Regions from separate parts of the Paenibacillus sp. FSL F4-0243 genome, predicted to be linked through region 1. Evidence: predicted binding sites of a transcription regulator. Region 1 holds the regulator's gene; each other region holds the start of a gene.

Region 1 (7,948 bases):
TCTAATTATCAGAAACACAAAAGGCTGTAACTTTGCAATCGCAGAAAGTCACAGCCTTTCAGTTATTCGTTATGATCTTAGACTACCGTTTAAGCAGTCCATCAAATGATTCTTGCGCCTTACGACGGATTGCTTCCTCATCTAGCGTTACACATTCTCCATGTTTTACAACCTGTTTACCATTCACCCATACATGCTCAACATCCTTGGCACTGGCAGAGTATACAGCATGAGACAACAGATCTGTGTGTGGTAGCAAATGCGGCTGGTCTATATCAATCGCGATAAAGTCCGCTTTCATGCCAACAGCGAGTCTACCCACATCATTTAAAAAGATAGACTTTGCGCCATACTCTGTAGCTATACGCAGCGCTTCCGGAGCTGGAACAGCCGTCGGATCACCACTTACACCTTTATGGATGAGGGCTGCAAGACGCATCTCTTCAAACATATCCAGGTTATTATTGCTTGCCGCACCATCTGTACCCAGTGATACCTTCACACCAGCCTTTAGAAGATCCGTAACCCGAGCCACTCCACTAGCCAGTTTCAGATTACTTCCTGGGTTATGAGACACGCCTACATCATGACGAGCCAGTATCTCGATCTCTTCATCATTCAAATGAACGCCATGTGCAACAATAGACGGACGTGTGAACATTCCAAGCTTCTCTAAATGCGCTACAGGCCGAAGTCCGTAATCCACCACATTCTGCTCCACTTCGCGTTTGGTCTCGGACATATGGGTATGCATCGGTAAATCCAAATCATGTGCCGCTTGAACAAACTTAACAAAGAAGTCCGGTGGGCAAGTATATGGGGCGTGTGGCGAGATCATCGTCGTAATTCTACCATCAGCCTTACCATGCCAATTTCGTGCAAAAGAAATCGCTTCCGCAAGCTTGTGATTTTGTACTTCCTCTGGGCATAATCCGATTACGCCTCTCATCAGTACAGAACGAATGCCTGATAATTCGACTACCTCTGCTACTCGATCCATATGATCATACATATCCAAGAAGGTTGTAGTACCACCTTTTAGCATTTCCAGTACCGACAAGGAGGTTCCCCAGTATACATCTTCTCCAGTGAATTTCGCTTCCATCGGCCACATCTTCTCTTGAAGCCACACCTGAAGTGCTAAATCATCTCCATAACCACGAAGCAATGACATTGCCGCATGGCCATGTGTGTTTACCAGACCTGGCATAAACAGCAGACGACTGCCATCAACAACTTGTACATCATCTTCCATTAAAGGCTCTTCTTTTCCTATGTAAGTGATCAAATCATCTTCAATAGTCATATATCCATTCAGAACCGGCTCATCCGTTCCCGGAATAAGAAAACGCCCGCCCTTAATAATCGTTTTACTGCTCTTCATTTCCGGTTTCTTCCTTTCCGTCTTTCAAATAATAAGCAAGGCTTTGCAAATCCGTTGTAAAATCGGCAGCATGAACCCGGATATTCGATGGTGTTTTTAGAATCACTGGTGCAAAATTCAAAATCGCCTCAATGCCAGACTCAATGAGAATATCTGCTACATTCTGCGCTTCTGAATCAGGCACAGTAATGATCCCAATTCGAATACCTTGCTCACGAACCGTCTGACCAAGCTCCTCCATCGGTTGAACGGTAAGAGAGTTAATTTTCCGCCCTACCTTAGGTGCATAGGAGTCAAATATAGCGGTAATCTTCATAGTATCTTTCAGATAAGCATTGTAATTAGATAATGCATGTCCAAGGTTACCGGCACCTACTAAAGCCACATTCAATTGTTGATCCAGCTTCAGAATATGACGGATTTTTTCAATAAGATAAGTTACGTCATACCCGATACCTTTTCTACCAAAGTCTCCAAAATAAGCTAAATCTTTACGAATTTGAGCAGGATTCAAATCAAGTTTTTGTCCTAGTTCTTGTGAGGAAACGGTTAATATTTCACGTTTCTGGAGATCATTCAGGAAACGCAAGTACACAGGAAGTCTGCGAACAACGGCTTCTGATATTTTATCCGATTTCATAATTTACCTCCTAATTTAAGTGATATTCTGTTCAAATCCTATCGAAATTTCTGCACCTCGTCTCAATGAAGAGCGGTATTCTTATACCGCCCTTCATTGTAGAGTGATTAATTAGAGGGAAGACGCCCTTTTCAAGAAACGCCTCCGTCCTCCAACCACTCCGCTATTCGAGGAACCATTTGATCCGTAAGCATATGCTCCATTTTCGGGCCAGGCAACGAATACAGGAAATACTTCCCATAGTGAGATTCGATCACCCTTGTGTCATACACAATAACAATACCCCGATCTTGCGCTGTCCGCACCAGTCTTCCAAATCCTTGCTTAAAGCGGATAACTGCCTGAGGAACAGACAACTTCATGAACGGATTCTTCTTCTGGGCTTGTAATAACTCAGACTTCGCTTCCGCTAGGGGGTGATTCGGCGGTTGAAATGGAAGCCTCACGATAGCCAAGCATGTTAATGCTTCACCCGGAATATCTACACCCTCCCAAAAGCTGCTTGTTCCTAACAGCACAGAGGCTGCACTGTCCTGAAAACGGCGGATCAGCTTACTACGGCTGCCCCCCTCCACGCCTTGACCTAGCACCGTGATCTCTTGTGAGGCTAGAGCCTCTTTCAGAGGATCATAAACCTGGCGTAGCATCTTGTAAGAAGTAAACAGGACAAGCATCCGCCCACGTGTTGTAATAGCTGCTTCTGCTAGTGACTGTACGAGTGTATCGACAAATCGGGCATCGCCTACACTCCCCTTCACACTTGGGAAATCCCGCGGAATAACTAACAGCGCCTGCTCCCGATACTTAAAGGGAGAAGGCAGGAGTGATGTCATCAGACGCCCCTCTTCCGCAGCTTCATTAAGTCCGAGATTATCAATCATAAACTGGAAAGATTTATCCACAGAGAGTGTCGCCGAAGTTAGTACGATACTTTTCTTCTTGTCGAAAAACAGCTCCTTAAGCTGATTACTAACATCAACAGGAACGGCATACAGCTGTAGCGATTTACTGCGATAATTTCCATTCGCCTCCAGCCAATATACTACATTCTCATCATTTAATCCCATAAAAAACCGTACTTGCTCACGTATAGAAGCTAAATCCTTAAATAAGCCGCTAATATCGGTAACTAGGCTATCTGAGGAAGATTGACCTTCTTGATCTCGCATCTCATTAAGCATTTTATCACCTTTACGGATAATTTCGCTTAATGTCAGATTCATAGTATTCTCTAAAGCAACCAATTCATCCCAATCTTTCGGTTTACGGGTAGGAAGTAGCCGCATGACTAACTGGCCGGCTTCTCCCGCCGCTGCATCGCTGCGTTCCGGCAAGAGGCTGAATAGTTTATCACTAAGCAGATCCCAGGTTTCTTTTACGGTAAGAAGGTCCGGATAGATTCTATCGATCACTCCGCTCCATTCAGAAGCTTCCTCACTGCCTGATGACTGAAGCATTTGGCGAAGTGTAGGAAGTTGGCCATTTCGACTATCCTTATAAAGACGCGATAGTGTATGTGCCACCGTGAAATGCTTCATATGCATGCCTAAATGCTTGCCAGCCACGTCCTCCAGATGATGGGCCTCATCTATTACAAGATGTTCATAAGCCGGAAGTAGTTGATGCCCAGCCTTAACATCTGCGAAAAGCTTAGAGTGGTTCGTAATGACCACGTCTGCAATACCAGCTTCATGCTTAGCCCGATGATAATAACACTTACGGAACCAAGGACACGAGCGACCCAGACAAGAATCGGTATCGCTTGCCACCGTCTCCCAAAAATCTCCGCCACGTCCACTTAGATTGAGCTCTTCGTCATCTCCTGATTCACTTTGTGTCAGCCAAACGATCATCTGAGCCGCAGTAAGCGCATCTTCCCTCGGACTTATAAAGTCTTTTTTATTAATTTTATGTTCGAACTTACGAAGACACAAATAATGCCCTCTGCCCTTAAAAATTGCAGCTTTAAATGGAAAAGGAACTACCTGCGTTAACAAAGGAATATCACGCTCACGCAATTGATCCTGCAGATTAATAGTATGAGTGCTGACCATGACTTTTTCATTAGTGCGTACGCTTTGGTATATGGCAGGCAATAAATAACCAAGGGATTTACCGGTTCCTGTCCCTGCTTCGATCAATAGATGCTTATCTTCGGCAAGTGCCGTCATCACCTCATTGATCATAATATCCTGAGCTTCTCGGCTTTCATACTGTGGCAAAGTTTCCTTAAGTCGTTTCGTTACTTCATCCATATAATCTGTAAAAGATAAATTGTGTAGTGGATTCTCAGCATGCTCGTCTCGAGGTGGAGCTAATTCGTTCCAGTCTCCTACAGCAAGCGCTAATTGACGATAGAAAGTCAGATCACCTTCGGGCTGAAGCGTCTCCGCTTCCCGTTCACGCAGCAGACCATCAAAATACCAACCCAGATCACTATCCTCTTCCGTAAACAGCTCACAGAGTCTCTGAATCGTCAGCAGAGGCAAATCGTAGAGCTCCTCCAGACATTTCAGCAATACAAGAGCAGTTGCGAGTGCATCACTGTCTGCCTGATGCGGACGATCGTGCGTCACTCCAAAATGTGCACTAACTGATCCTAGTTGATAGGATGTGAGGGAAGGAAAGCAGATTTTCAGAAAATCAATCGTATCTAAAATCCGCCCTTGAAATGGTAAATACCCACATCGGTCTAAAGCATTTTGCAAAAAATGGAAGTCAAATGCGACATTATGCCCTACAAGCACAACATCATCCAAGAGTGGGACAAGCTCCATCATCATCTCATCCAGCTCAGGTGCATCCTTTACATCATCATCGGTAATCCCCGTTAGACCAGTTATAAAAGGAGGTATCGGCGTTCCGGGCTTGACGTAGGAACCATATACCCGGGAGATGGACCGGTCTTCTTCTATAATTGCAAGGCCAACCTGGATAATTTCACCCACGGATTGGGTTCCCGTTGTTTCAAAATCAAGCACGGCAAATTTCATTATAATTCTATTCCCTTTCAATTGAGACTCTTAATCAGCATAACAGAAGTTGCGAAAAAAGGCGATGCACACCACTGGTTCAGGGGATGCATCGCTAGAATGAAAATGCGGAATAATAAACCGTAAACGTAATAATTTACAATAATGAAACAAGCTGATTTCCGAAATGAAGCTTACCTCCTCGGCGGCGGCAAACCTCCAAATTAACGGTTGGTTCAGGAAGTGCCGGGTCAAGTTGCAAAGAAAGGCCAAACAGCTCCTGCGCTTCATTGAACCGTTCTTGAGAGGCCCTGATGCAACCTAAAGCGTTATAAACCATTGCCTTCAGCTTGGTTTCCCGTATCAAACCGAGCATATGGTTCAGATGGCTCCAAGCAGCTTCCCCCTCCCCTTCCTGCAGGTAAGAGATGGCTAAATATAATCGAGCAGCCAAGCTATCCGGATATTGCACAATAACTTCCTTAAACTGTTCAATACATTTTCCATACATCAGCAGCTTATAATACCCCTGACCTCTAACAAAAGTATCCATGCACAGCTCGGGTGCTTCCTGTTCTGGCACTTCCTCTTCAACCACAGTCGTAAAATCTACACTTTCACGAAAGTGACTTAGCTTCTCTGCAAAGGCCAGCCATTCATCCATCACTTTATCACTAAGTCGATGCAGCATATTATAATTGCATAAAAGCTCATTCCGGCGGGCACCCTCCGCTGTAGGGTAATCTGTAACGATCTCCTGAAGCACCTTGTTCATTTCAGCAAACAAATGTTGAAACATGGGCTATCCCCCCTTACTGAAGATGAAATCAGTTCAGCTTGCCTGACTTCATTTTCTGCGAGAACGGGGTCTTTCATCCCTGCCATTCATTACATGGCGTAAGTCCATAATTTAAGCGATTGTAGCATGCAATTCATGATCAGCCAGCTTCACTGGTCTGTTGTTCTCATCCACGAATACCACCGTTGGCTTATGCGACTCCAGTTCTTCCGAAGACAACATCGCATACGAAATAATAATTACTGTATCTCCCGGTTGAACAAGACGTGCAGCTGCACCATTTAGGCAGATCACACCACTGCCGCGAGGCCCTGGAATAACATAAGTTTCTAACCGTGAACCATTATTGTTGTCCACGATCTGCACTTTTTCATTCTCAAGAATATCTGCCGCTTCCATTAAGTTCTCATCAATGGTAATACTTCCCACATAATTCAAATTCGCTTCTGTCACCGTCGCACGGTGAATTTTGGATTTCATCATATGTCTAAACAAGAGCGGCAACCTCCTTTGGAATAAATACATTATTGTCAATTAATCGCGTTCTGCCAAACTTCACGGCAAGCGCTATAATAATTTCCCCATTTACATCCGTTAATAAAACTTCGTTCTCTAAGCCTTCCAGATTAGGGAAAGTCAGTATTTCCGCATAATCAATGACCGCCAAAGGAGAGCTGGAAATAACCGAGGTCAACAATTCCCGCACTTCAGCAACGGTTGTTACTTTTCCTTCTTCAATGGACTGACGTGCTTCACGCAAGGAACGAGATAACACCAGTGCTTGAGAACGTTCCTCTGGAGATAAGAATACGTTACGCGAGCTAAGTGCAAGTCCATCTCCTTCACGAACGATAGGGCAAGGTACAATTTCAACATTCATATTCAAATCAGATACCATTCTGCGGAGCACAGCTACTTGCTGAGCATCCTTTAGCCCGAAGAAAGCATAATCTGGCTGCACGATATTGAATAGTTTATTAACAACTGTTGTCACGCCATTAAAATGCCCTGGACGCGAAGCCCCACAAAGTCGAGTGGTAAGCTCTGATACCGAGACAGTAGTCCGGGTAGGCTGCGGATACATTTCTTCCACACTGGGGATAAATACAATATCGACACCTTCGCGTTCCGCAAGCTCCAAATCACGCTCTTCATCGCGCGGATAGGAATCATAATCCTCATTCGGTCCGAACTGCAGCGGGTTCACAAATATGCTCATAACGACCGTGTTGCTCATTTCTCCCGCCCGCCGAAGCAGACTGGCATGTCCTTCATGTAGGTATCCCATGGTTGGAACAAACCCAATCGGGGTATGTCCACCTTGTCTCATATATTCCAAAGCTTCGCGAAGTTGCTTAATGCTTCTGACGACTCTCATCTTATTCCCCATCCTTTCCGGCACCGCCGTATAAAGATTCCAGAACGGTTTCATCTGCTTTAAAAACATGACCTTCATCTGGGTACGAGCGATCCTTCACTTCTTGCACATATTGGCTGATACCCTCACGAATCAGGCTACCCACATCTGCGTAGGTTTTGACAAAACGTTTCTCACGGTAGGGTGAGGCATAACGCAACAAATCATGGAAAACCAATACCTGTCCATCACAATAACGACCTGCACCAATCCCAATGGTCGGAATGCTCAGTGCCTCAGAAATTGCTTGTGCTACTTCTTCTGTCACCAGCTCCAGTACCACTGCAAAAGCACCTGCTGCTTCAAGGGCCTTAGCTTCATCCATCAGACGTTTTGCATCTTTGGCGTCCTTACCTTGAATGCGGTAGCCGCCAATCATATTTACCGATTGTGGTGTAAGTCCAATATGCCCCAGCACAGGAACTCCCGCAGCTACAACCGCAGTAACTGTCTCACAAATTTCGAGACCGCCTTCCATTTTGACGGCATGAGCCCGCCCTTCCTGCATCAGTCTGCGCACACCCCGCAAGGTTTCATCTATACTTCCGTGGTAGGTCATAAATGGCATATCTGCCACAATGAATGTTTTTTGTGCGCCCCGAGTTACCGAACGAGTGTGGTAGACCATATCGTCAATCGTAACCGGTAAAGTTGTATCATATCCAAGTACCACATTTCCCAGGGAGTCACCCACCAGAATAAGATCGATACCGGCTTCTTCAGCAAGTAGAGCCGA
Region 2 (7,948 bases), 270 kb from region 1:
TCAATCCTTTAGCGCCGATGTTGAACCCTGGATGATCACCATGATAAGTCTGATAAAGCTGGAAAATGCAAAAACGAATGCCCTGCTGATTCTCAGGATCGCCCTCAATCCGAATATCACTTGTCTCCCAGATACCATTCCAATATGCCGTCTGATCCGCGAATATTTGAGTATCGCTCAGTTGATTTGCACTTTCAGCAAGAGCTAGCCCTTTGCTCCACAGCTCTTCAGCTGTATGGGCAGATTCACTATCCGAATAGTTGATAACCAGCTTTGTAAAATGGGTCGCTTTTCCCTGAGCAAGATCCATAGTAAAGCTTTGTCCAATAAATTTCTCATGTTCAACTCGCGTAAGCTGAAGCGGCTGTGAAGATTGTAAAGAAAAGCTAGAGAATAGCTTGTTAGCTGTATTCACTGTTCTCGCCATAATAGCTGTGGTAGATCCTTGTTCTCCACTGCGGAGACTACTCCACATACATTCACCGCGTTCCTCATGAATAATGCTGAAATCAAGACCTGCACAAATGTCCACGCTGCCCGAGAAATTAAGGGGCTCAAATTCCACCCGCTGTAGTCCCAGATGAGACATCGTCATACTTACCAAGCGTGTAAAGACAACTTTTAAGATTTTTCCATCATCTAGGTGCCAGATTAGCTCACGCCGATAGGTCCCACTACGAAGATCCAGTTTGCGCACATAATCCGATATTTTACTTTTTGCCAGATCAAGCTGTTCACCATTCACAGTGATCCGCGTATACAGCCAGTCCACCGCATTTACCATATATCTCAGCGAGCGAATAATCCCCTTATAATGATTGCCAATGTCCAATTGTTCATTTAGCCCGTTGAAATAACTGCCTTGCAGGGAATCCCCAGAGTAACCTTCCTCAGCATACCCCCGCACACCCATATACTCATTTCCTAGTGAAAAAATAGATTCCGAGGTCCGATTTCGTTCTGGATCAAAGCCCTCTTCAATAATTGCCCAAGGATCTACCTTAAGATATTTGTCCGCCACTTTAGCCATGTATGATTTCCCCTTCTCCTGGTTTTTGCTCCATTCTCAGGATATCGTTCCATACCCGTTGCGCCAATGTCTGACCTTAATGAAGATGTGTGCGTTTATACGGAGTTGAAATCGAACGGATTTCTATATCATGAATTTTTGCAGTAAAATATGTAGAATCTAATAAGAACAAAAAAACAGCGACAGACCCATTATTTAAGAATAATGGATTGCCACTGCTGATATATAAAGAACATATACTTCTTACTCCTTTTTAGTTAAAAATCATATTACATCTAGCACTTTTGAAGTGAAAATAATCACAATGTTGAAAATTCGACACTTTTAAATGGTTTTTCTTACCCAAATTGAAGATTAAAGAGGTATAATTAATTTAAAATTTACTGAAAAACTGAGGGAATAAAGGGGATGTCGATTATGCTAAAAGAACATTACAATGTCATCGAAGCCCACGGAAATACAAACTGTTTCTCCGAACAGAATTTCAACAGACTTCTTGTTACTATGAAAGAGCGCGTTGTTCCAGAGGGTTCACATCTTTTCTGGGAAGGCGACTACTCGGATAAATTGTTTTATATCAAACGTGGACGTGTGAAATTAACTAAATCAACGGATGAAGGTAAAGAACTTATTCTTTATATGTACCAAGCTGGCGATATGGTAGGTCAAGCGGACCCATTCTTCAGCACCAAGCACAGCTTTACTGCAGAAGTGATTGAAGAAAGTGAAGTTGGCGTCATCGAGCAAAAGGATTTAGAAATTCTCATTTGCCAACATTGTGATTTTGCCATCGACTTTATGAAATGGATGGGCATTCATCACCGTCTAACTCAAACGAAATTCCGTGATCTGATGATGTATGGCAAACCAGGCGCACTTTGCTCCACTCTCATTCGACTTGGTAATACTTATGGTGAGAAGAGCAGCGATGGTGAGAACATCCTCATCAACAAAAAAATTACGCATACAGATCTGTCCAACATGATCGGCGCTACTCGTGAGAGTGTGAACCGGATGTTGAGCGACTTGCGTAAAAAAGACGCGGTTGAGTACGAGAACGGTATGATTGTCATCAAGGATCTTGGCATGCTGCAGGAAATTTGCCACTGCGAAATGTGTCCAAACGAGATCTGCCGCATCTAATTTCCGTTTATAATATACCCTCTATTCTCCTCAATGAAACACATATGACCCAATTATTCTGCACATTATAAAATAGAGTGGTCAAAGGCGCCTAACATAGGCGTCTTTTTTTATCCCACAAGACAAGCAAAAACGCCTTCGGCGTCCCTAATGGACGGTAAGCGTTTATGCGAGAAATATAAGGATAATTTATAGCGTGAAACTTATACTTTCTTATATTTAGAAAAAGAGCTGAACCCGAAATTAGGTCAGCCCTATAACCATAAATATACTCTTAACGCTTGGTCTGAGTACCCCGCACGGGAGAGATCATCCAGTAGGCCATACCGACGAATACGCCACCGCCAATTATATTTCCTAAGGTAACAGGAATCATATTGTGGATCCATCCGGCAATTGTAACGGTGTCAGGGTGATTCGGGAGCAACACAGCAACACTCAGCAGCGTCATATTAGCCACACTGTGCTCATATCCACTCGCAATAAAGGCAAATAAACACCACCAGATTAGAACCAGCTTGGCAGTTTCACTTTTGGCGCGTGAGGCCATCCATAGCGCTAGACAGACCAGCCAGTTACATAGAATCCCACGGAAAAATAGCTCTGAAAACGGAAGGCTCATTTTCTTGGCTGCAGCCGCAAAGATCAGATGCTCTGGGGGAGCCGCACTGAATAGCCCAGTTCCTCGAATCAAAAGTGCTAAAATCACTGCCCCTATCACATTCCCTACAAACACAAGCACCCAGTTCTTGACAGTATCCCAGATACTTGTTCTACCAGCAAGTGTACTAACCGTAAAGAACATATTATTTCCGGTAAACAGCTCTGAGCCTGCAAACACAACAAGAGTCAAGGCAATACCGAAGGATGCACCCATAATGAGGGGTTGGAAAGGCGATTTGGCAGCCGCTAGAGGCGCTCCCAGCGAGAAAATAAGGATAATCCCAATGCCTACATATGCCCCTGCCAAAAGGGCTGCTAGAAAATATCTTGGTAAACTTTCATTCATTTGGTCTCGCTTGCTGACTGCCGCCTCGACAATGTTCTCCACACTTTGAGTAAACATAATACTCCACCCCACCGTTTTCTATTTCATCCTTTACTACAAGCTTCGGTGTCTACAAGCTCACTGTCACAATGTCTCCGACAAGGGAGACTGGATAAGTCATAACGATACCTTGATCCGGTGCCTGAACTTCACCCGTGCGAAGATCTATTTTCCAATCATACAGTGGATCATAAAGAAAGTGACCCGAAACGATCCCTTCCGCAAGCGGCCCCCCTTTTGGATGAGGGCTCCGATTCTCAAGTGCATAGATCGCTCCGTCAGAGGTACGAAATACAGCCAGCTCCACATTTCCAGCAATCACCACACGGCCAATCTGCAGCAGGAAATCCTGTACTGATCCTATTGGATACGTTTGTGTTGTCTTATTCATTGGTCTCTCCCCTTCTGTGTGCGTTATATCCGCTAGACTCTTGTTTCTTCAAAAAGCGCAGCACGAGTGCTGCTGTCATTGAGCATTTTTTTCCAAGGATCCGTAACCTGAGTCAGAGCAAAGTCAATCCGTGCGGCCAGCTCTTTGCGATTATCTTCATTATTCAAAATAACCATTTGAATCCGCTCAAGTCCCATACGCTCAACCCACTCGGATGTTCGCTCCAAATAATTGCCGGTCTCACGGTAATATTGCATCACAGCGGAGCACACTTCGATTAACTCTTCATCGGTCTTAATTTTGCAGAAGGAGTCTGCGATCCGTGGCTTGATCCCACCGTTACCACCGATAAACACTTCCCAACCACCATCATTTCCAACGATGCCAATATCCTTCGTGCAGGATTCCGCACAGTTACGTGGACAGCCGTTGACAGCTATTTTAAACTTGGCAGGAAAATCAAGACGTTCATACTTACGTTCTATGAGCGCGCCCATTCCCAGCGAATCTTGTGTGCCAAAGCGGCAGAACTGGGAGCCCACACAAGTCTTAACCGTACGCAGGGATTTGGCATAACCGTAGCCTGAAGGCATATCCAGCTCTTCCCATACCTTAGGCAAATCTTCCTTCTTCACACCGATTAGATCCAGGCGTTGCCCTCCAGTTACCTTCACAACTTTCACGTCATATTTAAGGGAGACGTCGGCGATTTTCTTCAAATCCTCCGGCGTAGTTACCCCACCATACATGCGTGGTATCACGGTGTAGGTTCCATCTTTTTGAATATTGGCACCCATTCTTTCATTTACAAATCGGGATTCTTTCTCATCTTGATGGGTATCAGGATTCATCATCCCTAGATAATAGTTAATCGCCGGACGACACTTGGAGCAACCTTCCTCTTGTTTCCAACCGAGTACATTCATGACCTCTTTTGTTGTTTTAAGACCTTTAGCTGTAATTTCAGCAACAATCTCATCACGGCTAAGCGTTGTGCACCCACAAATACCTTGCTTAGCAGCTTGCTGGAAACTGTCACCTAAGACAAATTGCAGGATTTGTTCTACTACGGGTTTACAACCACCACAAGAGCGAGTAGCGCCAGTGCATGCTTTGATCTCATCCACAGTAGTAAAACCATGTTCAGTGACAGCATCTACGATCGCTTTTTTAGTTACACCATTACAGCCGCAGACAATTTCTTCGTCCGCCATAGCTTCTACGGATGTGCTCTTCTTAGCTCCGCCACCGCAGCAGCCCGTTCCCATAACCTCCGTATAAATCTCATCGGTCATTACTGCGCCTTGTTTTACTAGCTTTTGCAGATTCGCGGACTCCGTTACATCACCGAACAAAACCGCACCGACAATCACATTATTTTTGAGCAAAATTTTCTTATAAGTTTTCTTCCATTCATCTTTGCTTGAGATCACAGTATGTTCAGGACAATCCAAAAACTCACCTGCAGAAAATACATCCACCCCAGAAATTTTAAGCTTCGTGGAAACAATCGAACCTTCATAAGGCTTGGTATCGCTACCACATAAATGTTTAGCTAGAACCATGCCTTGTTCAAATAGTGGAGCCACCAGTCCGTAACACATACCGCGATGCTCAGCACATTCGCCGATGGAATATACATTCTGCATGGAAGTTTGCAAATAATCATCCACCACGATCCCACGATTTACGGAGATTCCGCTATCTTTTGCCAATGTCACGTTCGGTTTGATTCCAACAGCCATTACCACAAAATCTGCAGCAAGCGTACTGCCATCACTAAAACGCAATCCACTTACTCTCTGTTCCCCGCTCAATTCTATCGTTTGTTTGCCCATAGCAAATTTCACGCCTTGACGCTCAAGCTCAGCTTGCAGCATCGAGGAGGCATTCCGATCAAGCTGACGCTCCATCAGATCTTCCATCAAATGAACTACGGTAACATCCATACCAAGGTTCAGAAGACCTTTTGCCGCTTCCAACCCAAGCAACCCCCCGCCGATAACAGCTGCTTTGCTGTATTGTTTGGCCGCTGCCAGCATCGCATCACAGTCTGAAATATCCCGGAATCCTACAACGCCCTCTTTATCACTGCCAGGTACAGGTAAAATAAACGAATTCGAGCCTGTCGCAATAATTACCTTGTCGTAGGGGACTATCATCCCACTATCCGTAACAACTTGCTTCGAACCTTCATCAATTCGTGTCACCGTTGTTCCCGTGTGTAGAGTTATATTATTGTCTTCATACCAATTCCAGTCGTTTAGGATGATATCATTAAGGGTCTTACTTCCTTCAAGAACATAAGACAACATGATCCGATTGTAATTGGGATGAGGTTCACTTCCAAAAACCGTGATGTCATAAGCTCCACCCAGCTTCAATATCTGCTCAATCGTACCTATGCCTGCCATACCGTTGCCGACTAATACTAGTTTTTCTCTTATCGTTGTCATGGTTAGGTGCCTCCTCAAGCTTATGAATACCTGATCAATTTCTCTTCTACATATTGGAATTATACGGTTCAAATTCAATTCGTCATTGTGATTGCAGTCACTTCAATTGTGAATATTTTCACATTTTAGTGTACTGATAATTGTTAGATATCTTTTCCACATAAAAAGCCAGATTAACGATTCTGAACAACCGTTTCTCTGGCTTAATGTACGATTTTTTAGCGTAAAGTCAATAAAATCTCCAATTCATCTTGAGCCCTGAGCTTCATATCCATTCCATCATCGAGTAGTTGTTTTCCGTTCACCTTCAGCTTCCATTCTTCATTACTAAGAGGAGTATAATCGTCGACGGAAAGCACCTTTTTATTGTCATCGGCTAACTGTACGCTACTACAGCTTTTGAGCAAATCTCTTACAGTTAAATCCTCTTCAAATAACATAATATACGTATGATGCAAGTCTACTTCAACACTTCCACCGTTCAAGGTCAGCCTTACAGTTTGAAGTGGTGCTTGATGGTCCTTCGACTTCGCGTTGAAGACTAGCTGTGAATCATACCCTACAGTATTATTCCAATCCGCATTCCCAATGATTTGACCGCCCATCTGAAGCTCCCAAACCATTCCCGCCTCTAGCGAAAAATCCTTTACCGAAACAATGCTTGAGTTATCCTCAGCAAATGTGGCAACATTACTACCTTTCAGTAGCTCCATGATCGATATTCCATTTCTATAACTCCCACTAAGTAACCTATCCGATGGTTTAGTAAGCAGTTCATTATCTCCAACCCTTATTGATATTGTCGGTCCCTCTGATCCTGCCACACCATTATTAGCATTACTATTGCCGTCATTGTTAGTAGAGCATCCACCTATTATGAATACAATGACTAATCCTAGCATCAATTTCCACAAAGATCGCATGGGCATCCTGGCACCGCCTTGTCCCGCCTAATGACCATATAGCGTCTCAGGCTTGTAAAGTTATGTATTCTGTCTTTTTAAGGATAACTTAAACAAGCCATGTTCTCAAATAAGTAATAACAAGCTTACTTCTAAAATTGACAAAAACTTTTTAAAAAGCTAACCTCTATCCCCCTCTTTCTGCTCATCCGGCGCCATTTCACATATTCTGGGGGATTTATCCCCCTCTTTCTGCTCACTCGGTGCCATTTCACATATTCTGGGGGATTTATCCCCTTCTTTCTGCTCATTCGGCGTCATTTCGCATATTCTGGGGGATTTATCCCCCTCTTTCTGCTCATCCGGCTTCATTTCGCATATTCTGGGGGATTTATCCCCTTCTTTCTGCTCATTCGGCGTCATTTCGCATATTTTGGGGGATTTATCCCCCTCTTTCTGCTCATTCGGCGTCATTTCGCATATTCTGGGGGATTTATCCCCCTCTTTCTGCTCGTTCAGCCCTATCTCGTAGTCCGCTTTTAAGCAATCCTTCCGCCTGCCTGCCATCCATCTATCCATCAATCGATCTTACCCATATTTTTTACGATCATTTCTTCTATCTTTTTCAACGGAGTTATCCACATTTCTGTACATTCTATAATTCCCTATAAAAAAAGCCCCCTAAAGGACTCTTTAGAACACTATTCATCTTCACTGAAACCTAGGGAACAATATATTATTCTCCAAATGTACGTGTTCAAAAGTCATACTCTCCAGCTCTTCCAGCCGGGCATATGTCAATCGATAGGTCGTGCAAGCATGCGCCGGTGGAGTGAAATCATCTGTAATACTACGTATTTTTCTCAAAATATCGCCCGCACCATCATGCTCACTCTCCAGCTCAGACAATGACTCACGAAGCGATGTCAGGCCTTCTTCACTAGGATTAGCAGCGTATGTCAACAGCTTAGGAAACTC
Region 3 (7,948 bases), 2.1 Mb from region 1:
CCGAGTTAGGTTAGAGTTGATTAATAGTGATCAGAAGATTGTAGCTTTCCGCTCACCTAAGATTGAGATAGGGGCAAGCAGTAGCGATAAGGAACAGAAGGTACTGCCGGCATCGCAAGCGCTTAGCAGTTTGATTGAAAAATATTTTCCGGCAGACTCCGTAGTAAAGGAGATTGAGCTTGGTTATTATGGTGAGTTGTTCAACTCCGAAAGTCAGGTAGCGTCGCCAATGTGGCGGTTCATGCTGGAGAACGGCAATGCCTATTATGTGGATGCTATAAGTGCGGACATCATCAGTCCGAAGACAACAGATTAGAAGGAGTAAGGAAAATGGGGATTTCATTTACAGTACTGTCCAGTGGTTCTACCGGAAATGTAACGGTGGTTCGGAACGGGGAGACAACACTTATGATTGACGCGGGACTAAGTGCCAAGCGGATCGATGAGCTGTTGGCCATGCGCGAGCTAACGGGTAATGATATAGACGGGATTCTAGTCACACACGAGCATTCCGATCATATTAAAGGACTCGGGGCAATGGCCCGTAAATACGATCTTCCGATTTATGCGAACACCAATACCTGGGGAGCCATTGAAAAAGGCATTGGAAAAATACCCGACTATAACCGAATCATTATGGAGTCGGGACAGCATAGGGATTTTGGTAGTCTGCGTGTAGAATCGTTTGCAATTTCTCATGATGCGGCGGAGCCGGTGGGTTACAATTTTTATGATGGAAAAGAAAAACTGTGTGTAGCTACAGACCTGGGGTATGTTAGCGACAAGGTAAGAGATGCAATTTCAGAGGCCGACGTATTGGTGCTGGAGGCGAATCATGATATTGAAATGCTGAGGATGGGACGTTATCCGTGGAATACGAAACGACGCATACTTGGCGACATGGGTCACCTTTCTAATGAAGCAGCCGGAGCAGCACTAAGTGAAATTCTCACAGGACGGACTAAACGTACCTATTTAGCGCATTTAAGTCGAGATCATAATATGATGGATTTGGCTAAAATGTCGGTACGTTGCGCAATGGAGGATCGGGGCTGTTTCTTTAAAGATAGTGAGTTTAAGCTTTGCGATACGTATTATGACCAACCTACGCCATGGGATAAGTTGAGCCAGTTGTCATAAGCTGATCAAGCTCGGCAGTCTTTCGTTCTAATTCTTGGCGGGAGATCAGGCCTTTATCGATCATCAATTCGATCATAGCACTGAAGGCAAGGGTCATATGGTAGTGTTCATCCTTCAAATCGCCAAGCTTACCGATAAACTCCACCAGATCCATACTTGTGGAAAAAGAATTCATAATTATACCTCCTTATGTAGTAAAAACAGAACTGGAGTTGTAAAAAATTCGCAGGCTTTTTACCTCAGGAAAATCACGAATTGAGGGTTGCCTGTGATACAATTATAGACGTGATAAGCAAACTCTAAATTTATGGAACCTTTCTATTAGTGTAGTCTTTTAAGTTACAAAATATTCCTAGTAGAGAAGATATATTGAAAGATTCTAAAATTCTTTCGATTAACTGAAACTATTGTGTGGTTAATGGATAAAGTGAAACTTTTTAGTGATTGTTGGAGTCTAAAGGATGCAGAGGTATATGCTTGGAACGTGATTGCTAGAGGTTCAGGTTTTAGATACTGTGAACGGTTGGCAATAGAAGGGGGAGATTTTCGGTGGGATTGTTTGATGACGATTTCTATTCAACTAAAGTATCACGGTCCAGAGGGGATGAAGCATCAAAGGGATCATTTGCTAACCGCAAGCATTCTGTGCGAAGATCGCGCAAGGGCTTATCCACTTGGCAAATATCCGCCGTCTGCTCCTTAATCAGTGCTGTGGTGGCAGTGTTTTTATTCAGTATGCTTACTGGACAAATGAGTCACGAAACTGCCCCGAAGTCGGTAGTAACAACTGGGGAGGTTGCCCCAAGCAGAGATCCGTTTGACCGTATCATTCAAGCCGCTGCTACGGTTCGTCCTGCAGTAGTAAGTATTATCAACCATAAAGAAGATAATAAAGAATTGAACATTCTGGATGAGTCAGCATTAGGCTCTGGAGTGATTTATAAAAAGGTAGATAATAAAGCATTTATCATTACTAATAACCATGTCATCGAAGACTCTAGCAATCTTGAGGTCGTAACAGTAGATGGCGAGACACGTAAAGCTACACTTGTTGGAACGGATAAAGTGAGTGACATCGCGGTGCTTTCTATTGATGCCAAGGGTATCAATACAATCGCAGAGCTCGGGGATTCCTCGAAGCTTCGTCTAGGTGAAACGGTCATTGCCATCGGAAACCCGTTGGGACTTGGTGACACATTGACTTCAGGTATTGTCAGCTATACTGAACGGAAGGTTCCCGTATCCTTGAATCAGGACGGCGTATATGATTGGGAGCAAGAGGTCATTCAGACCGATGCAGCAATTAATGAAGGCAATAGCGGCGGGGCGCTTGTGGATCTGGATGGTAAAGTCATCGGTATTAACACGATGAAAATCTCCGATGCAGGTGTAGAAGGGCTGGGTTTTGCTATTCCAGCTAACCATGTGATAGATACCGCTAATGAACTGGCCGAGAAAGGGCGGATTGCCCGTTCCTACTTAGGCGTATATTCGGTAGATTTAAACAATCCTTACATTCCTCTCGCAGAGGACCAACGCAAGGAACTGAACCTACCGAACAATGTTAAGGATGGGGTTGTCGTTCTGGATGCTGTTGGACCTGCACAAGAAGCGGGAATACAGTTTAATGATGTAATTACGAAATTTAATGATGAACCTATTACATCCACGCTTTCCCTTCGCAAGTATTTATATAATCAGACGAAGATTGGTGAGGATCTGAAGATTACCTATTATCGAAATGGGAAAGTCAATCAGACCACAGTAAAACTTCTTGAAAAACCAGAGGAATAATATGCTGGAAGTCGGCATATAATGATATAGCAGTAATGACAAGTAGAGCGGACTACCCCTTCGGTTGAGAAGGTAGAGCTTCCTGAAATAGCGATACTCTGTATCGCTATCGGGGATCTATTTCTTCTAAGGTTTTGATAAATATGGCAATTATAAGCTGATTTAATCAATTTTGGGCTGACTGGCAACCCTTACATTGGAAGGTAATACTTATTAGGGTAGAAACGGATATATACGGATGCCAGCTTGCCTTTGCTAATCAGGTGTGGTAATATGATATCAATCATACATTTAGTCCCTAATTTTCGCATTGAAAAGGGCTGTTATATTCGGTAATACAACCTTTTTCAATGTGTGAATTTTTTCTTTGTTTGAAGATAAAAAGAACATATTAATTTAAATTTGTGGAGGTAACACACATGCAAACAGGTACAGTTAAATGGTTCAACGCAGAAAAAGGATTCGGATTTATCGAAGTTGAAGGCGGAAGCGACGTATTCGTTCACTTCAGCGCAATCACTGGCGACGGCTTCAAAACTTTGGACGAAGGCCAACGCGTTGAATTCAACGTTGTTCAAGGCAACCGTGGACCACAAGCCGAAAACGTTGTAAAACTGTAATAATAGAAGAAACCGTCCCAGCTTGTGAAAGTTGGGACGGTCTTTTTATATCTAGTTAGTCACTATTGACTTACAGGATGGGAGGAACGGCAATGAACTACCGGAAGAAACCTTTGGAAGAAATACCGGAAGAAAATACCGCGATTTGGGCGTGTACCAATGATGGATGCAACGGATGGATGAGGGATAATTTCGCATTTGAACATGCGCCTTCTTGCCGTCTATGTGACTCTCCAATGGTTCGCAGCACGAAGATGCTACCACAATTGCTTAATTCGAATGGCGATCTCAAATCGCTGAAGAAGGGTATTTCCATTACCTAACCAATGCCTTTATGAGTCAAGCTTGTTATAGAACAGTGAACAACTTCAAGACGGTCAAACCGTCTTATTTTTTTTGCTTTTTTTAAGGTAAATTGTGATTTTTGTCACAAATCATTTGAATTTCACCGTTAAAAGCACCCCTTTGTGTGACATTTATCACAAAAGTGCGTCTAAATTTTTGACACAATATAGTTAACGAAAAGGGGAGAAGGAAGGGAAAAATATGGATACAGTAATGCTGTCGCGTATACAATTTGCGTCGACGACAATATTCCACTATTTCTTTGTACCGGTATCAATCGGACTAGCGCTCTTGATTGCGATCATGGAGACCATGTACGTTAGAAAAGGCAATGAAGAGTACAAAAGAATGGCACAGTTCTGGGGAAAGCTGTTTCTCATCAACTTTGCAGTAGGGGTAGTTACAGGTATTTTGCAGGAATTTCAGTTCGGGATGAACTGGTCTGATTATTCACGTTTTGTGGGTGATGTCTTCGGGGCTCCGCTTGCAGTTGAAGCATTGGCAGCCTTTTTTCTGGAGTCTACTTTTATTGGGATCTGGATATTCGGCTGGGACAAAGTGTCCAAAAGAGTGCACTTGTTATCCATCTGGCTGGTAGCATTCGGTACGATGTTATCCGCTTTCTGGATTCTAGCAGCGAACTCCTTTATGCAGCATCCTGTGGGCTTTGCGATAAATAATGGACGGGCAGAAATGAATGATTTCTTCGCGCTCATTACGAACGGACAATTGCTGGTTGAATTCCCGCACACGGTTCTTGCTGCGTATGCAACAGGCGCCTTCCTCGTAACGGGTATTAGTGCGTATAAGATATTGAAGAAACAAGATGTATCTTTCTTTAAGAAATCTTTTCAAATTGCAGCAATCGTAGGTATCATTTCTTCTATTGGTGTAGCCGTGGCAGGCCATGCGCAAGCACAGTATTTGGTTGAGACTCAACCTATGAAGATGGCGGCTTCTGAAGGACTGTGGGGTAAGAGTGGTGACCCAGCACCTTGGACCGTATGGGCTAACATTGATCCTGACAAGCAGGAAAGTACTGGAGAATTTCAAATTCCGTATATGCTAAGCTTCCTTTCATACAGTAAATTTTCCGGTGAAGTTAAAGGTATGCTTGAGCTGCAAGCTGAGTATGAGCAAACCTATGGCCCCGGTGACTATATCCCGCCAGTACGTACGACATTCTGGAGTTTCCGGATCATGGTTCTAGCAGGAACGTTAATGATCGTAATGGGTATGTACGCAATGTATTTAATGTGGCGCAAAAAGATGGACCGTCCAAACACTTGGTTTATGCGGTTTATGTTATGGGGAATACTGCTTCCTCCAATCGCGAATACAGCAGGTTGGGTCATGACCGAATTCGGGCGTCAGCCATGGACGGTATTCGGATTGATGACAACGGAAGACAGTGTGTCGCCTAACATTACAAGTGGTCAGGTTCTATTCTCTGTTATTTCTTTTACAGCGATTTACGCCATTCTCGGATTAGTTCTAATTGGTTTGTTTATGAAAGTGATTAAAAAAGGTCCTTATGCGATGGATAACGATCACGGGGATTCGCATGATCCATATAACGAGGAGGGCGCCCAATGATGTCTCTTAATGAATTGTGGTTTGTGCTCATTGCAGTTCTGTTTATAGGGTTCTTCTTCCTGGAGGGTTTCGATTTCGGCGTAGGGATGGAAACACAAATTCTCGCTAAGAATGACACTGAGCGCCGGATTCTGATTAACTCGATCGGACCCTTCTGGGATGGAAACGAGGTATGGTTAATTACTGCTGCGGGTGCAATGTTTGCGGCTTTCCCTGAGTGGTATGCAACGTTGTTTAGCGGATTTTACATTCCCTTTGTCTTTGCTTTATTAGCTTTGATTGCACGTGGTGTTGCTTTTGAATTTAGAGGTAAACGGGATTCAGTAGCTTGGAAAAAAACTTGGGATGTTTGTATCTTTTTCGGCAGCTTCCTCCCACCTTTCCTCCTTGCTGTGGTGTTCGCCAGCTTCATCAAAGGTTTGCCGATTGATGGGGATATGCAAATGTACGCAGGTTTTACAGATATCGTAAATGTGTATACCGTAGTAGCTGGTGTGACTGTTGTCCTTCTTTGTTTGGTACATGGTCTCATGTTCACAACGTTGCGTACAGTGGGTGATCTACAGGCTCGCGCTAGAAAAATGGCGCAAAGATTGCTTTTGCCACTTGGGGCTCTATTGCTCGCTTTCGTGGTAATGACTTATTATATGACTGATATTTTCGAACAACGTGGTTTAGTTCTTATGATTATAGTAGCGCTGGGAATTATCGCGTTCATATTATCGGGTTATTTCATGACGAAGAAGAAGGATGGCTATGCTTTTGGAATGACAGGAGCGGTAATAGCATTGTCCGTAACTTCTATCTTTGTAGGATTGTTCCCACGTGTTATGATTAGTTCAATCGATCAAGCCTTTAATTTGACAATTACCAATGCGGCTTCGGGACATTACTCTTTAAAGGTAATGACGATTGTGGCACTGACTATCCTTCCATTCGTATTGGGATATCAAATTTGGAGTTACTTTGTCTTTCATAAACGCGTTCACGAGAAGGAGCATCTTGAATACTAATGGATAAAAATTTGCTTGGGTATAAAGGAGTTAAGCCGGTATTTCTGATTGTTGGCCTCCTTACCCTGGTGCAAAGCATGTCCATACTTCTGCTGGCCAAATGGCTGGCAGAAGTCATCTCTGCGCTATTTGCAGGAGAACCTCTGAAGGAACAATGGGCTACTTCGCTATTGTTCCTTCTTGCATTTCTAGTGCGCCATGCTTGCGCCATGCTGATGAGCCGTATCTCTTACCGCTTTGCGGAAGCAACGGGCAGCAACATGCGGAGGGAAATGATGGATAAGCTCTTCCAGCTTGGACCCAGAATGGTGGGCGGGCGTGGAACCGGGGATCTTGTCACACTAGTGTTGGAAGGCGTAACAAAGTTCCGCACATATTTAGAAGCGATTATCCCTAGAATGGTAGGGATGTCGATAACACCGATTTTGGTGCTTATTTATATCTACAAGATGGATACCGCGAGTGGGATAATTCTAACGATCACCATGCCGATTATTATTGTTTTTATGATCTTGATCGGGATGACGGCTCGCAAGCAGATGGACCGTCAGCTGAAATCTTATCGCACCTTATCTAATCATTTCGTAGACTCCCTCCGTGGGCTAGAAACGCTGAAATTTCTGGGCCGCAGTCGTAGTCATAGCACGAGTATTGCCACCGTCAGCGATCGGTATCGCTCGGCGACGATGCGTACACTGCGAGTAGCCTTTTTGTCTTCGTTCGCGCTGGACTTCTTTACGATGTTATCCGTTGCTTCCGTAGCGGTAAGTCTTGGCCTACGGCTGGTCAACGATCAGATGACCCTTGTTACGGGTTTAACCATTCTGATCTTGGCACCGGAATATTTTTTGCCTGTACGATTGGTAGGTTCGGATTTCCATGCTACTCTCGATGGTAAGGAAGCCGCTGAGGCAATGAAGAGCATTATAGATCAGGATGAAGTGAAAGCTGAAGTAGTAGGTTCTAATGGTGACCAAGCATTGAAATCAGCATCGAAAACACCAGAAGAGATATTCACTTGGCATAAAAATAGCGTACTTACATTAAATGATGTCAGTGTGAAATACGAGGAAGCTGGTCTTTCTTCGCTGGAAGCGGTGAACCTGCAATTTAAAGGAGCAAGCAAAATTGGGATTATCGGAGAGAGTGGGGCCGGTAAATCTACACTAGTCGATATCTTGGGTGGTTTCTTACACCCTACTTCAGGAAGTATCACAGTAAACGGTACAACGGTTAGCGCATTAACGGATGAGGCTTGGCGAAAGCAGACCTCGTATATCCCGCAGCGCCCTTATATTTTTAGTGGTACATTGGCTGATAATATTCGCTTCTATTACCCTGAGGCTTCTATGGAAGCTGTGGCTGCAGCTGTGAAAGCTACTGGATTATCAGAGCTGGCGGCAACCCTTCCGAATGGCTTGGATGAGATGATCGGCGGCG
Region 4 (7,948 bases), 1.8 Mb from region 1:
GGCGTCTTGCTTTGCAAGAACTATGATCATTCCAATACCATTATAGAAAAAGCTAAACAAGCGAATAAAATCACAGTCGTAGGCGCTGGATATATCGGCGTTGAGTTGGTGGAAGCCTTCCAAATGAACGGAAAGCAAGTTACGCTGATTGATGGTGAAGATCGTATTTTGAATAAATATTTGGACCCAGAGTTTACTGCGCCGATCGAACAATCCTTTAAGGATCATGGTATTAAATTAGCGCTGAATGAGAAGGTAAGTTCTTTTGCTGGTGAAGGTGGTAAAGTTACCAAGGTTATCACAAGCGAAGGGGAGCATGAGGCGGATCTTGTAATTCTCTGCATCGGCTTCCGTCCGAATACTGAGCTGTTAAAAGGTCAAGTGGATATGCTGCCAAATGGCGCAATTCTGGTCAATGATTATATGCAGACTAGTTGCCCAGATGTGTATGCCGCTGGTGACAGCTGCGCGATTCATTACAACCCTACAGGTAAGCACGCTTATATTCCACTGGCAACCAATGCCGTACGGATGGGCACTTTGGTCGCACGTAACTTAGTGAAAGAGACGATTCCTTATATGGGTACTCAAGGGACTTCGGGCATTAAGATTTATGAAGATAATATCGCTGCTACCGGTCTTACTGAAGAAGGGGCTAAGGCTGAAGGAATGGACGTAGAAACTACCATGATTATTGACAACTACCGTCCAGAATTTATGCCAACCTTCGAGCAGGTGCAATTAAAAGTGGTATTTGATCGCGCCACACGCCGCATTCTCGGAGCGCAAATCTTGTCCAAAACGGATTTGACGCAATCGATCAACACAGTATCTGTATGTATTCAAAATAAAATGACAATCGATCAGCTTGCCTTTATCGATTTCTTCTTCCAACCTCATTACAACAAGCCTTGGAACTTCCTGAATACAGTAGGCCTCGAATCGCTACCGACATCAGTACCAAGCAAAGAGGCAGTAACCGTATAATTTAATTGCCTGTGAACAATAAAGTTGGGTAAACCGGAGCCATATATGGCTCCGGTTTTTTGTGATTGATGCTGGTACTATTTACCTTTAAAATAATATGGAGCCTGTTCTTACAAATGTAATTATGGATGCGCTTCGTTAAATTTGACATGTCAGTGAAAAGTTTCACTTAGTTTTTCATTAAGTGATAATTATCACGTTAATGTGTTTTATGACACGCTACAATGGTCGTAAAGGAACAAATTTTAAGTAAATAGATGAAGGGGATAGGAATCATGGCTTATAATAAACCGCAGCAGATTGCCGCAGTCACGGTCGAGAACGGCATAAAAAAGGCGCACAATCCTTTAAGCACCGTACTAATTCTGGGCTTTCTGGGAGGAGCGTTTATCGCGCTCGGATTTTTACTGGATATTCGCGTCATTGCTGGCGCACCACATGAATGGGGATCCATCGCTAACTTTATTGGGGCAGCTGTATTCCCTGTCGGATTGATTCTAGTACTGCTTGCAGGAGGAGAACTGTTGACAGGCAATATGATGGCTGTGCCACTTGCTTTTATGGCGAAAAAGATATCCTTCTGGGAAGTGGTTAAGAATCTCGTATTGATTACCCTGAGCAATCTAGCGGGAGCTTTGTTTGTAGCTTACTTTTTCGGTCACGTGGTTGGTTTAACCTCTGACGGTGTGTATTTAGAAAAATTAGTGGAGATGGCAGGACATAAGCTTGAGGCGGACTTCTTGCCGGCATTTGTTTCCGGTATCGGTTGTAACTGGCTCGTAGCTTTGGCGGTATGGCTCTCCTATGGAGCAGATAACTTCAGTGGCAAAATCCTCGGCATCTGGTTCCCAACGATGGCTTTTGTAGCTATCGGCTTCCAGCACGTTGTAGCCAACATGTTCTTAATTCCGGCAGCTATTTTTGAAGGTTATTTTTCATGGGGAGAGTACTTCAACAATTTTGTTCCGGTATGGCTAGGAAACTTGACGGGCGGTGCGATCTTTGTTGCGGCAGCTTATTGGATGGCTTACCTGCGCAAAGAGCCTGCATCTATTCAGTCCGTGGACAGCATGTCCGGCAGCGGTGTAAAAAAACACGCCTAAACCTATCTTATAGAGCACTCCTTAGAATAGTCGAGGGGTGCTTTTTGCTGTATAGACAAATAAAATCCGCCGTGATGTATCCGAGCTCGGGGGAACGAATTCGGATGCACAGCGAATTTTAAAAGGGGGAGTGTTTCTAGGCTCTATTACCCCGACTTTGTAATAACGAAACACTTCATTATTGTTTAGTCTACTTTACGGAAGACAGCGGCAACTATAAAATATAAATAGATAGTAGAAATAGGGAGGACTGCGGACGTGAAAGGTGCTACTTTTTTCTCAGCTACGTTAGAAGTTAGTCCTAAATAAGAGGTGAAGTATACTGAGACTTTATCACGATAGCACGTCAATGCGTCTGCTTGCCCTGAACCCTGTTTTGGGATAATACTGGATGGAATAATGACACATATATTACAGGGGATGTACACTACTTATGAAGTTTTTACAGAATTATCCTAAAGAGGTTAAGATATTTTTAATTGCTAGTCTTATTAATGCAACGGGTAGTGCGCTGATGTGGCCATTGGTTACAATGTATGTTTTTGATGAGCTTGGACGCAGCATGTCGGATGCCGGATTAGTGATTCTTATTCAATCAGTTGGAGGAATTGTGGGTCAACTACTCGGGGGCTCACTCTATCATAAGGTAGGCGTTAACCGGCTGATTGTTGGAGCGCTGGGCATGAATGCACTTGCTCTGTTCACTTTGCCGGCAGCAAGTAACAACTGGACGTTATTTATGGTCGCGATGGGACTGGTAGGGCTCTTTAATTCACTGTCCTTACCTGCGATTCAGGCATTTATCGGCTTTCGTTTTACGAAGCAGCGCGGAGAGCTGTTTAATGTTATTTATGTCGCTAATAATATTGGTGTAGCACTGGGTACGGCGTTAAGTGGTTTTTTGGCCGATATTTCTTATATGCTCAGCTTTGTGATGAACGGCGTAACTTCAGCGGTATTTGCGGTATTCTTTTTTGTATATCTCAAGAAAGTCGGAGGAGATTCTTCACAGGAGGTCGCAGAACACCAGAAGGCTGGTCCTGACAAACAATCTACCTGGAAGTTAATGGGGCATACACGAATTTATCTTTATATGGGTATTGCCTCGATGTTCCTACTATTAGGGAACTCTATCTGGAATACAGGGGTATCTCCGTTCATTATTTCTGAGGGCTGGCCTAAGAAGACTTATGGTTTTCTCTGGACGCTTAACGGGATTCTCATTTTTGCAGCTCAGCCGCTCGTAACAGTAATTAAACGCTGGTTTGCATCTACCTCAACGGCACAAATGACAGTAAGTGCTCTATTTTATTTGGGTGGGTATGCTGTTCTTTTATGGATGCCGACTTATTCAGGTCTAGTGCTTGGGATGGTACTCGCTACGCTTGGGGAAATGCTGATATCTCCGGCCATGCCTTCCTTTATTTCGGATCATGCAGGTCGCAGTGCTCCTTTTTATTTAGGGCTAAGTGGAGGCATGGGGGCAGTCGGTAGGGTGATTGGACCATACTTAATGGGTAGGTTATACGATAGTGGAGGCTTAGCGCCTACCGCATGGTTGGCATGTGCGATGGCACTGCTGTCCGTAGGATTCTTTATCGTTCATGCGTATATCAACCGCCGAGGAAATTCATTGGAGCGGTCAATGGGATAGTTGAGAGTTGAGCATAGTGGATTCAAATGATCTACTGTGAATTCTATAGAGGTGCAAGGCAAGGGGTGTACATCTTTATGAAACTTAGCAACAAGGATAGGTTAATAATAAGGTTCTCAGAGATTAAAGACGTGCGGGAACTGATTCATCTGGATCATATGATCTGGACGGAGAACACTAGCCCGGGGCCATTAATGTGGCGTTCCCAAGAGGATTATCTACTGAATGCTCCCCCGGGTTCGCAGCTAGTAGCGCTAAAGGATGACAAGCTATGCGGATATGTTGGGTTTGGCTGCCCTAGTCGAATGGAGAGTAACAGGCATGTGTGCGAGGTTAATATTGCTGTTCATCCGGATTATCAGCGTTTAGGTATTGGCCGGCAGCTCATAGAGGCTATTAAGGAACATGCCGCAGATAACGCCATTCGTAAGCTGCGTCTACGCGTATTATCCTGTAATGAATCAGCGCTTTCTTTTTATCGTAAATGCGGGTTTGTGGAAGAGGGACGTCTGCGGGAGGAGTTTTATCTTGGCGGTCGATATGTGGATGAAATATTTATGTGCTGCATGCTGACAGGAGGAGAAGGATATGGAGATCATCTCGCTTAATGTGGGGCGGCCGGTAACAGTGGATTATCGGGGGAAACCTTTGGAGACTGGGATTTATAAAATGCCTGTAGAAGGATCAGTTCAGTTAAATACTACTGGTTTTATCGGAGATGGTCAGGCGGATCTGAAACATCACGGGGGCCCTGATAAGGCAGTTTGTGCCTACCCCATCGAGCATTATCCCTACTGGGAGCAGCAGCTAGGGAAGAAACTGGAATACTCTGCCTTCGGAGAAAATATAACAACTACCGGCTTATTAGAGACAGATGTGTGTATTGGCGATGTGTACGAAATAGGTACCACTGTGCTGCAGGTCAGCCAGCCACGTTATCCTTGCTTCAAAATCTCACAAAAGCATGGCCCGGCAGATCTCCCGGCTCAAGTGCTGGACACTAGATATAGCGGATTTTACTTGCGTGTGCTTCGTGAAGGAAAGATCTCAACAGGAGATGCGATTGTCAAAAAAGAAAGTGGAGCTGGCGATGCGTCCGTGGCGCATGTACTACATTTAATGCAAGTGGGGCTGCAAGAGGAAGCTGCACTGGCAGCTCTTGCGGAGCTAGAAACTCTCTCCGCCGTAGTGCGGAACAAGTTTCGAAAACAGCTGGGCCTGCAGGAGAGTTAAACACTATCTACAAACCAAAATAAGCCTGGAGGCGTGTGCCTTCCAGGTTTATTTCTATTTATGAGCTTATATGTGTTGCTTGCTTAGCCTAACTTAGCCGAGCAGCTGCCATTCACTACGCAATAAACCGTATACGGCATGGTTGACGTAGCCGTCAGGCAGTTTCTCTGACTGTCTAATCACACCCTCAAGGACAAAACCAAGCCGTTCCGGGATCGCCCGGCTGGAAACATTTCCGGTCGCGCAGCGAATTTCTACACGTTGCAGCTCCATTTCCAATAGTGCATAGTCTACTAGAACCCGACAGGCACTGGTCATATACCCTTTACCTTCATATCCTTCACCCAGCCAGTAGCCGATCCCAACAGATCGGTTATGCCAGTCAATCTGGTGATACCCAATAACACCGGCGAGCTCACCGCGAACCCATAGTCCAGCGGTAAAAGCACCATTGTCAGTGCTTTGTTTAACCGCATTTTTGATGAAATTTAGAGTGTGGGCCTGTTCCGTAACGGCATCCACCCAAGGGAGCCATTGTCGTAGTCGTTCCCGTGAGTGCTCTACTAACGCGAACATGTGCCGAGCGTGCTCTGGCATTAGCGGCTTTAACATCAGCTCTTCATCGATGACATAATTAAACAAGCGGTTGCCTCCTTTTCGGCACAAGGCCTTATGTATGATTATGGATTATTTCTTATGATTATCATGCTACTCTATCGCCCTGACAGAAGTCAAAAGGTCTAAAGACACTAAAAAATGATCCGTGCCTTGTGCCCCCTTTTATTGAACAATCTACGGTTAACGGGTATATTAGTAGGAAACATGTTTATACAAGAAGTAGTGTAACACTACAGAATGAAAGGTTGATAGCTGTGGAGAACCGTAGCACCCCCTCCAATTTTATTAAGAATGTTATTACCGAAGACCTCCGTACCGGTAAAGTAAAGGAAGTTATCACACGCTTTCCGCCGGAGCCGAACGGTTATTTACATATCGGACATGCCAAGGCGATCTGGATTAACTTTACACTGGCGGACGAGTTCGGTGGCAAGACTAACCTAAGATTTGACGACACGAATCCGGCTAAAGAGGATACGGAATATGTAAACTCGATTCAGGAAGATGTAAAGTGGCTCGGTTATGAATGGGAAGAGCTGCGTTTTGCATCTGATTATTTTGAGGAAATGTACAAACGTGCCGAATTATTAATTACAAAGGGCAAAGCCTATGTCGATGACCTCAGTGCGGATGAAATTCGTCAATTGCGTGGAACGCTGACGGAACCAGGAAAGAACAGTCCGCATCGTGATCGTAGTATCGAAGAGAATTTGGATCTGTTCCGGCGTATGCGTGCAGGCGAATTCAAGGACGGTGAGAAGGTTCTTCGCGCCAAGATTGACATGGCGTCACCGAACATTAACCTCCGTGATCCTGTAATTTATCGGATTACACATGCACATCACCATAACACAGGCGATAAATGGTGTATCTACCCAATGTATACCTTCGCGCATCCGTTAGAAGATGCTATTGAGGGGATTACTCACTCTCTTTGCTCGCTCGAATTTGAAGATCAACGTCCATTCTACGATTGGGTTGTAGCGGAATGTGAGATGCCAGCTGTCCCTCATCAATATGAATTTGGTCGTCTGAATTTGGCTCAAACGATGACTAGTAAGCGTAAGCTGAAGCTGCTTGTAGACGAAGGACATGTGGATGGTTGGGATGATCCACGGATGCCTACGATTTCTGGTCTACGCCGTAGAGGATATACGCCGGAAGCGATTCGTAAATTCGTGTATGAAGCAGGGATCTCCAAGAGTCAGGGTCTGGTGGACCTGCAAATGCTGGAGCACTTTATCCGTGAGGATCTTAAGCTAACTGTACCGCGTACTATGGCTGTGTTACGACCGCTTAAGGTTGTTATCACCAATTACCCAGAAGGTCAAACAGAATGGCTTGAAGCGGAGAATAATACAGAGAATGAGGAAATGGGCGTACGTCAAATTCCGTTCTCGCGTGAAATTTATGTTGAGCGTGATGACTTTATGGAGAATCCGCCGAACAAATATTTCCGGTTGTTCCCTGGTAATGAAGTACGTCTGAAGCATGCTTATTTCATCAAATGTAATGAGGTTATTAAGGATGAGAATGGCGAGGTAGTGGAGCTGCATTGTACGTATGATCCAGAAACGAAGAGCGGAAGTGGATTTACAGGCCGCAAGGTAAAAGGTACGTTGCACTGGGTTGAAGCTAGCCAAGCGGTTCCTGCGGAATTCCGTCTATACGAGCCTCTGATTTCTGCTGAAGATGCGGATGAGGCTGTGGAGGTTGAAGGTTTGGATTCCTCGGTAGAGAAATCGGAGCCTAGCTTCTTAGATCAGCTTAATCCTAAGTCCATAGAAATCCTGCAAGGATTTGTTGAACCTGCGCTTAAGGATAGCGTGGCTCAGGATAAATTCCAGTTCTTCCGTCATGGTTATTTTAATGTGGATAGCAAATATTCGGCGCCTGGACATCTCGTATTCAATCTTATCGTTTCACTGAAGAGTTCATTTCAGCCTCCTAAACAAGGCTAAACAGATAAATTAATCAAGGTAACAACAAAAAGCAGGCTCAAACGTCCCGAATAGGTACGTTTGAGCCTGCTTTTTGTTGAATTATAATGCTTCGATGTCGAAGATCTCTTCATCTTCCTCTGAAGGGGGACGATACCCACCACGGCTAACAAAGAGCCACATGAAACCAAAGCCAAGCGTTCCAATAAGCGTCAAGAATACACCCGTCTGATACATGCTTTGTGCACCCAGATACTGATACATCCAACCTCCGAGAATACCTCCAATGAAACCGGATATCCCACTCCAGCTTAGGGTGTAGAGCGCTTGTCCGGAAGAGCGATAAGGCCGTGGAATCAGGAGCATCGTCAATTGGGTGCCTACATAGAAAAAGCCGCCGAACGTTATGCAGT

What was found. Region 1 encodes Rex, which represses fermentation and respiration genes when NADH is low (regulators of the CRP and FNR family bind a similar motif). Its sites were predicted from a motif close to TTGTGAAATATTTCACAA; they were not measured.
Region 2: the regulator Rex is predicted to act here: its motif matches at 6,175-6,192, upstream of nirB (nitrite reductase large subunit NirB).
Region 3: the regulator Rex is predicted to act here: its motif matches at 3,970-3,987, upstream of NSS87_RS30625 (cytochrome ubiquinol oxidase subunit I).
Region 4: the regulator Rex is predicted to act here: its motif matches at 1,141-1,158, upstream of NSS87_RS29135 (formate/nitrite transporter family protein).

The regions. Positions count from the first base shown of each region.
Region 1 is NZ_CP150151.1:4,804,475-4,812,422, forward strand. It holds gene NSS87_RS21405 (amidohydrolase) at 83-1,384, opposite strand; gene NSS87_RS21410 (redox-sensing transcriptional repressor Rex) at 1,371-2,024, opposite strand; gene dinG (ATP-dependent DNA helicase DinG) at 2,156-5,017, opposite strand; gene NSS87_RS21420 (hypothetical protein) at 5,154-5,795, opposite strand; gene panD (aspartate 1-decarboxylase) at 5,907-6,290, opposite strand; gene panC (pantoate--beta-alanine ligase) at 6,283-7,173, opposite strand; gene panB (3-methyl-2-oxobutanoate hydroxymethyltransferase) at 7,175-7,948, opposite strand, start outside.
Region 2 is NZ_CP150151.1:5,074,733-5,082,680, forward strand. It holds gene NSS87_RS22670 (glycosyl hydrolase family 65 protein) at 1-1,030, opposite strand, end outside; gene NSS87_RS22675 (Crp/Fnr family transcriptional regulator) at 1,448-2,173, shown strand; gene NSS87_RS22680 (formate/nitrite transporter family protein) at 2,448-3,239, opposite strand; gene NSS87_RS22685 (nitrite reductase (NAD(P)H) small subunit) at 3,292-3,612, opposite strand; gene nirB (nitrite reductase large subunit NirB) at 3,645-6,068, opposite strand; gene NSS87_RS22695 (hypothetical protein) at 6,287-6,997, opposite strand; gene NSS87_RS22700 (hypothetical protein) at 7,151-7,552, opposite strand; gene ric (iron-sulfur cluster repair di-iron protein) at 7,682-7,948, opposite strand, start outside.
Region 3 is NZ_CP150151.1:6,919,831-6,927,778, reverse strand. It holds gene yycI (two-component system regulatory protein YycI) at 1-316, shown strand, start outside; gene NSS87_RS30650 (MBL fold metallo-hydrolase) at 331-1,140, shown strand; gene NSS87_RS30645 (hypothetical protein) at 1,106-1,315, opposite strand; gene NSS87_RS30640 (trypsin-like peptidase domain-containing protein) at 1,690-2,934, shown strand; gene NSS87_RS30635 (cold-shock protein) at 3,354-3,554, shown strand; gene NSS87_RS30630 (cold-shock protein) at 3,647-3,877, shown strand; gene NSS87_RS30625 (cytochrome ubiquinol oxidase subunit I) at 4,101-5,495, shown strand; gene cydB (cytochrome d ubiquinol oxidase subunit II) at 5,492-6,508, shown strand; gene cydD (thiol reductant ABC exporter subunit CydD) at 6,508-7,948, shown strand, end outside.
Region 4 is NZ_CP150151.1:6,564,282-6,572,229, reverse strand. It holds gene NSS87_RS29140 (FAD-dependent oxidoreductase) at 1-987, shown strand, start outside; gene NSS87_RS29135 (formate/nitrite transporter family protein) at 1,263-2,090, shown strand; gene NSS87_RS29130 (MFS transporter) at 2,524-3,744, shown strand; gene NSS87_RS29125 (GNAT family N-acetyltransferase) at 3,822-4,352, shown strand; gene NSS87_RS29120 (MOSC domain-containing protein) at 4,333-4,977, shown strand; gene NSS87_RS29115 (GNAT family protein) at 5,071-5,619, opposite strand; gene NSS87_RS29110 (glutamine--tRNA ligase/YqeY domain fusion protein) at 5,850-7,556, shown strand; gene NSS87_RS29105 (MFS transporter) at 7,638-7,948, opposite strand, start outside.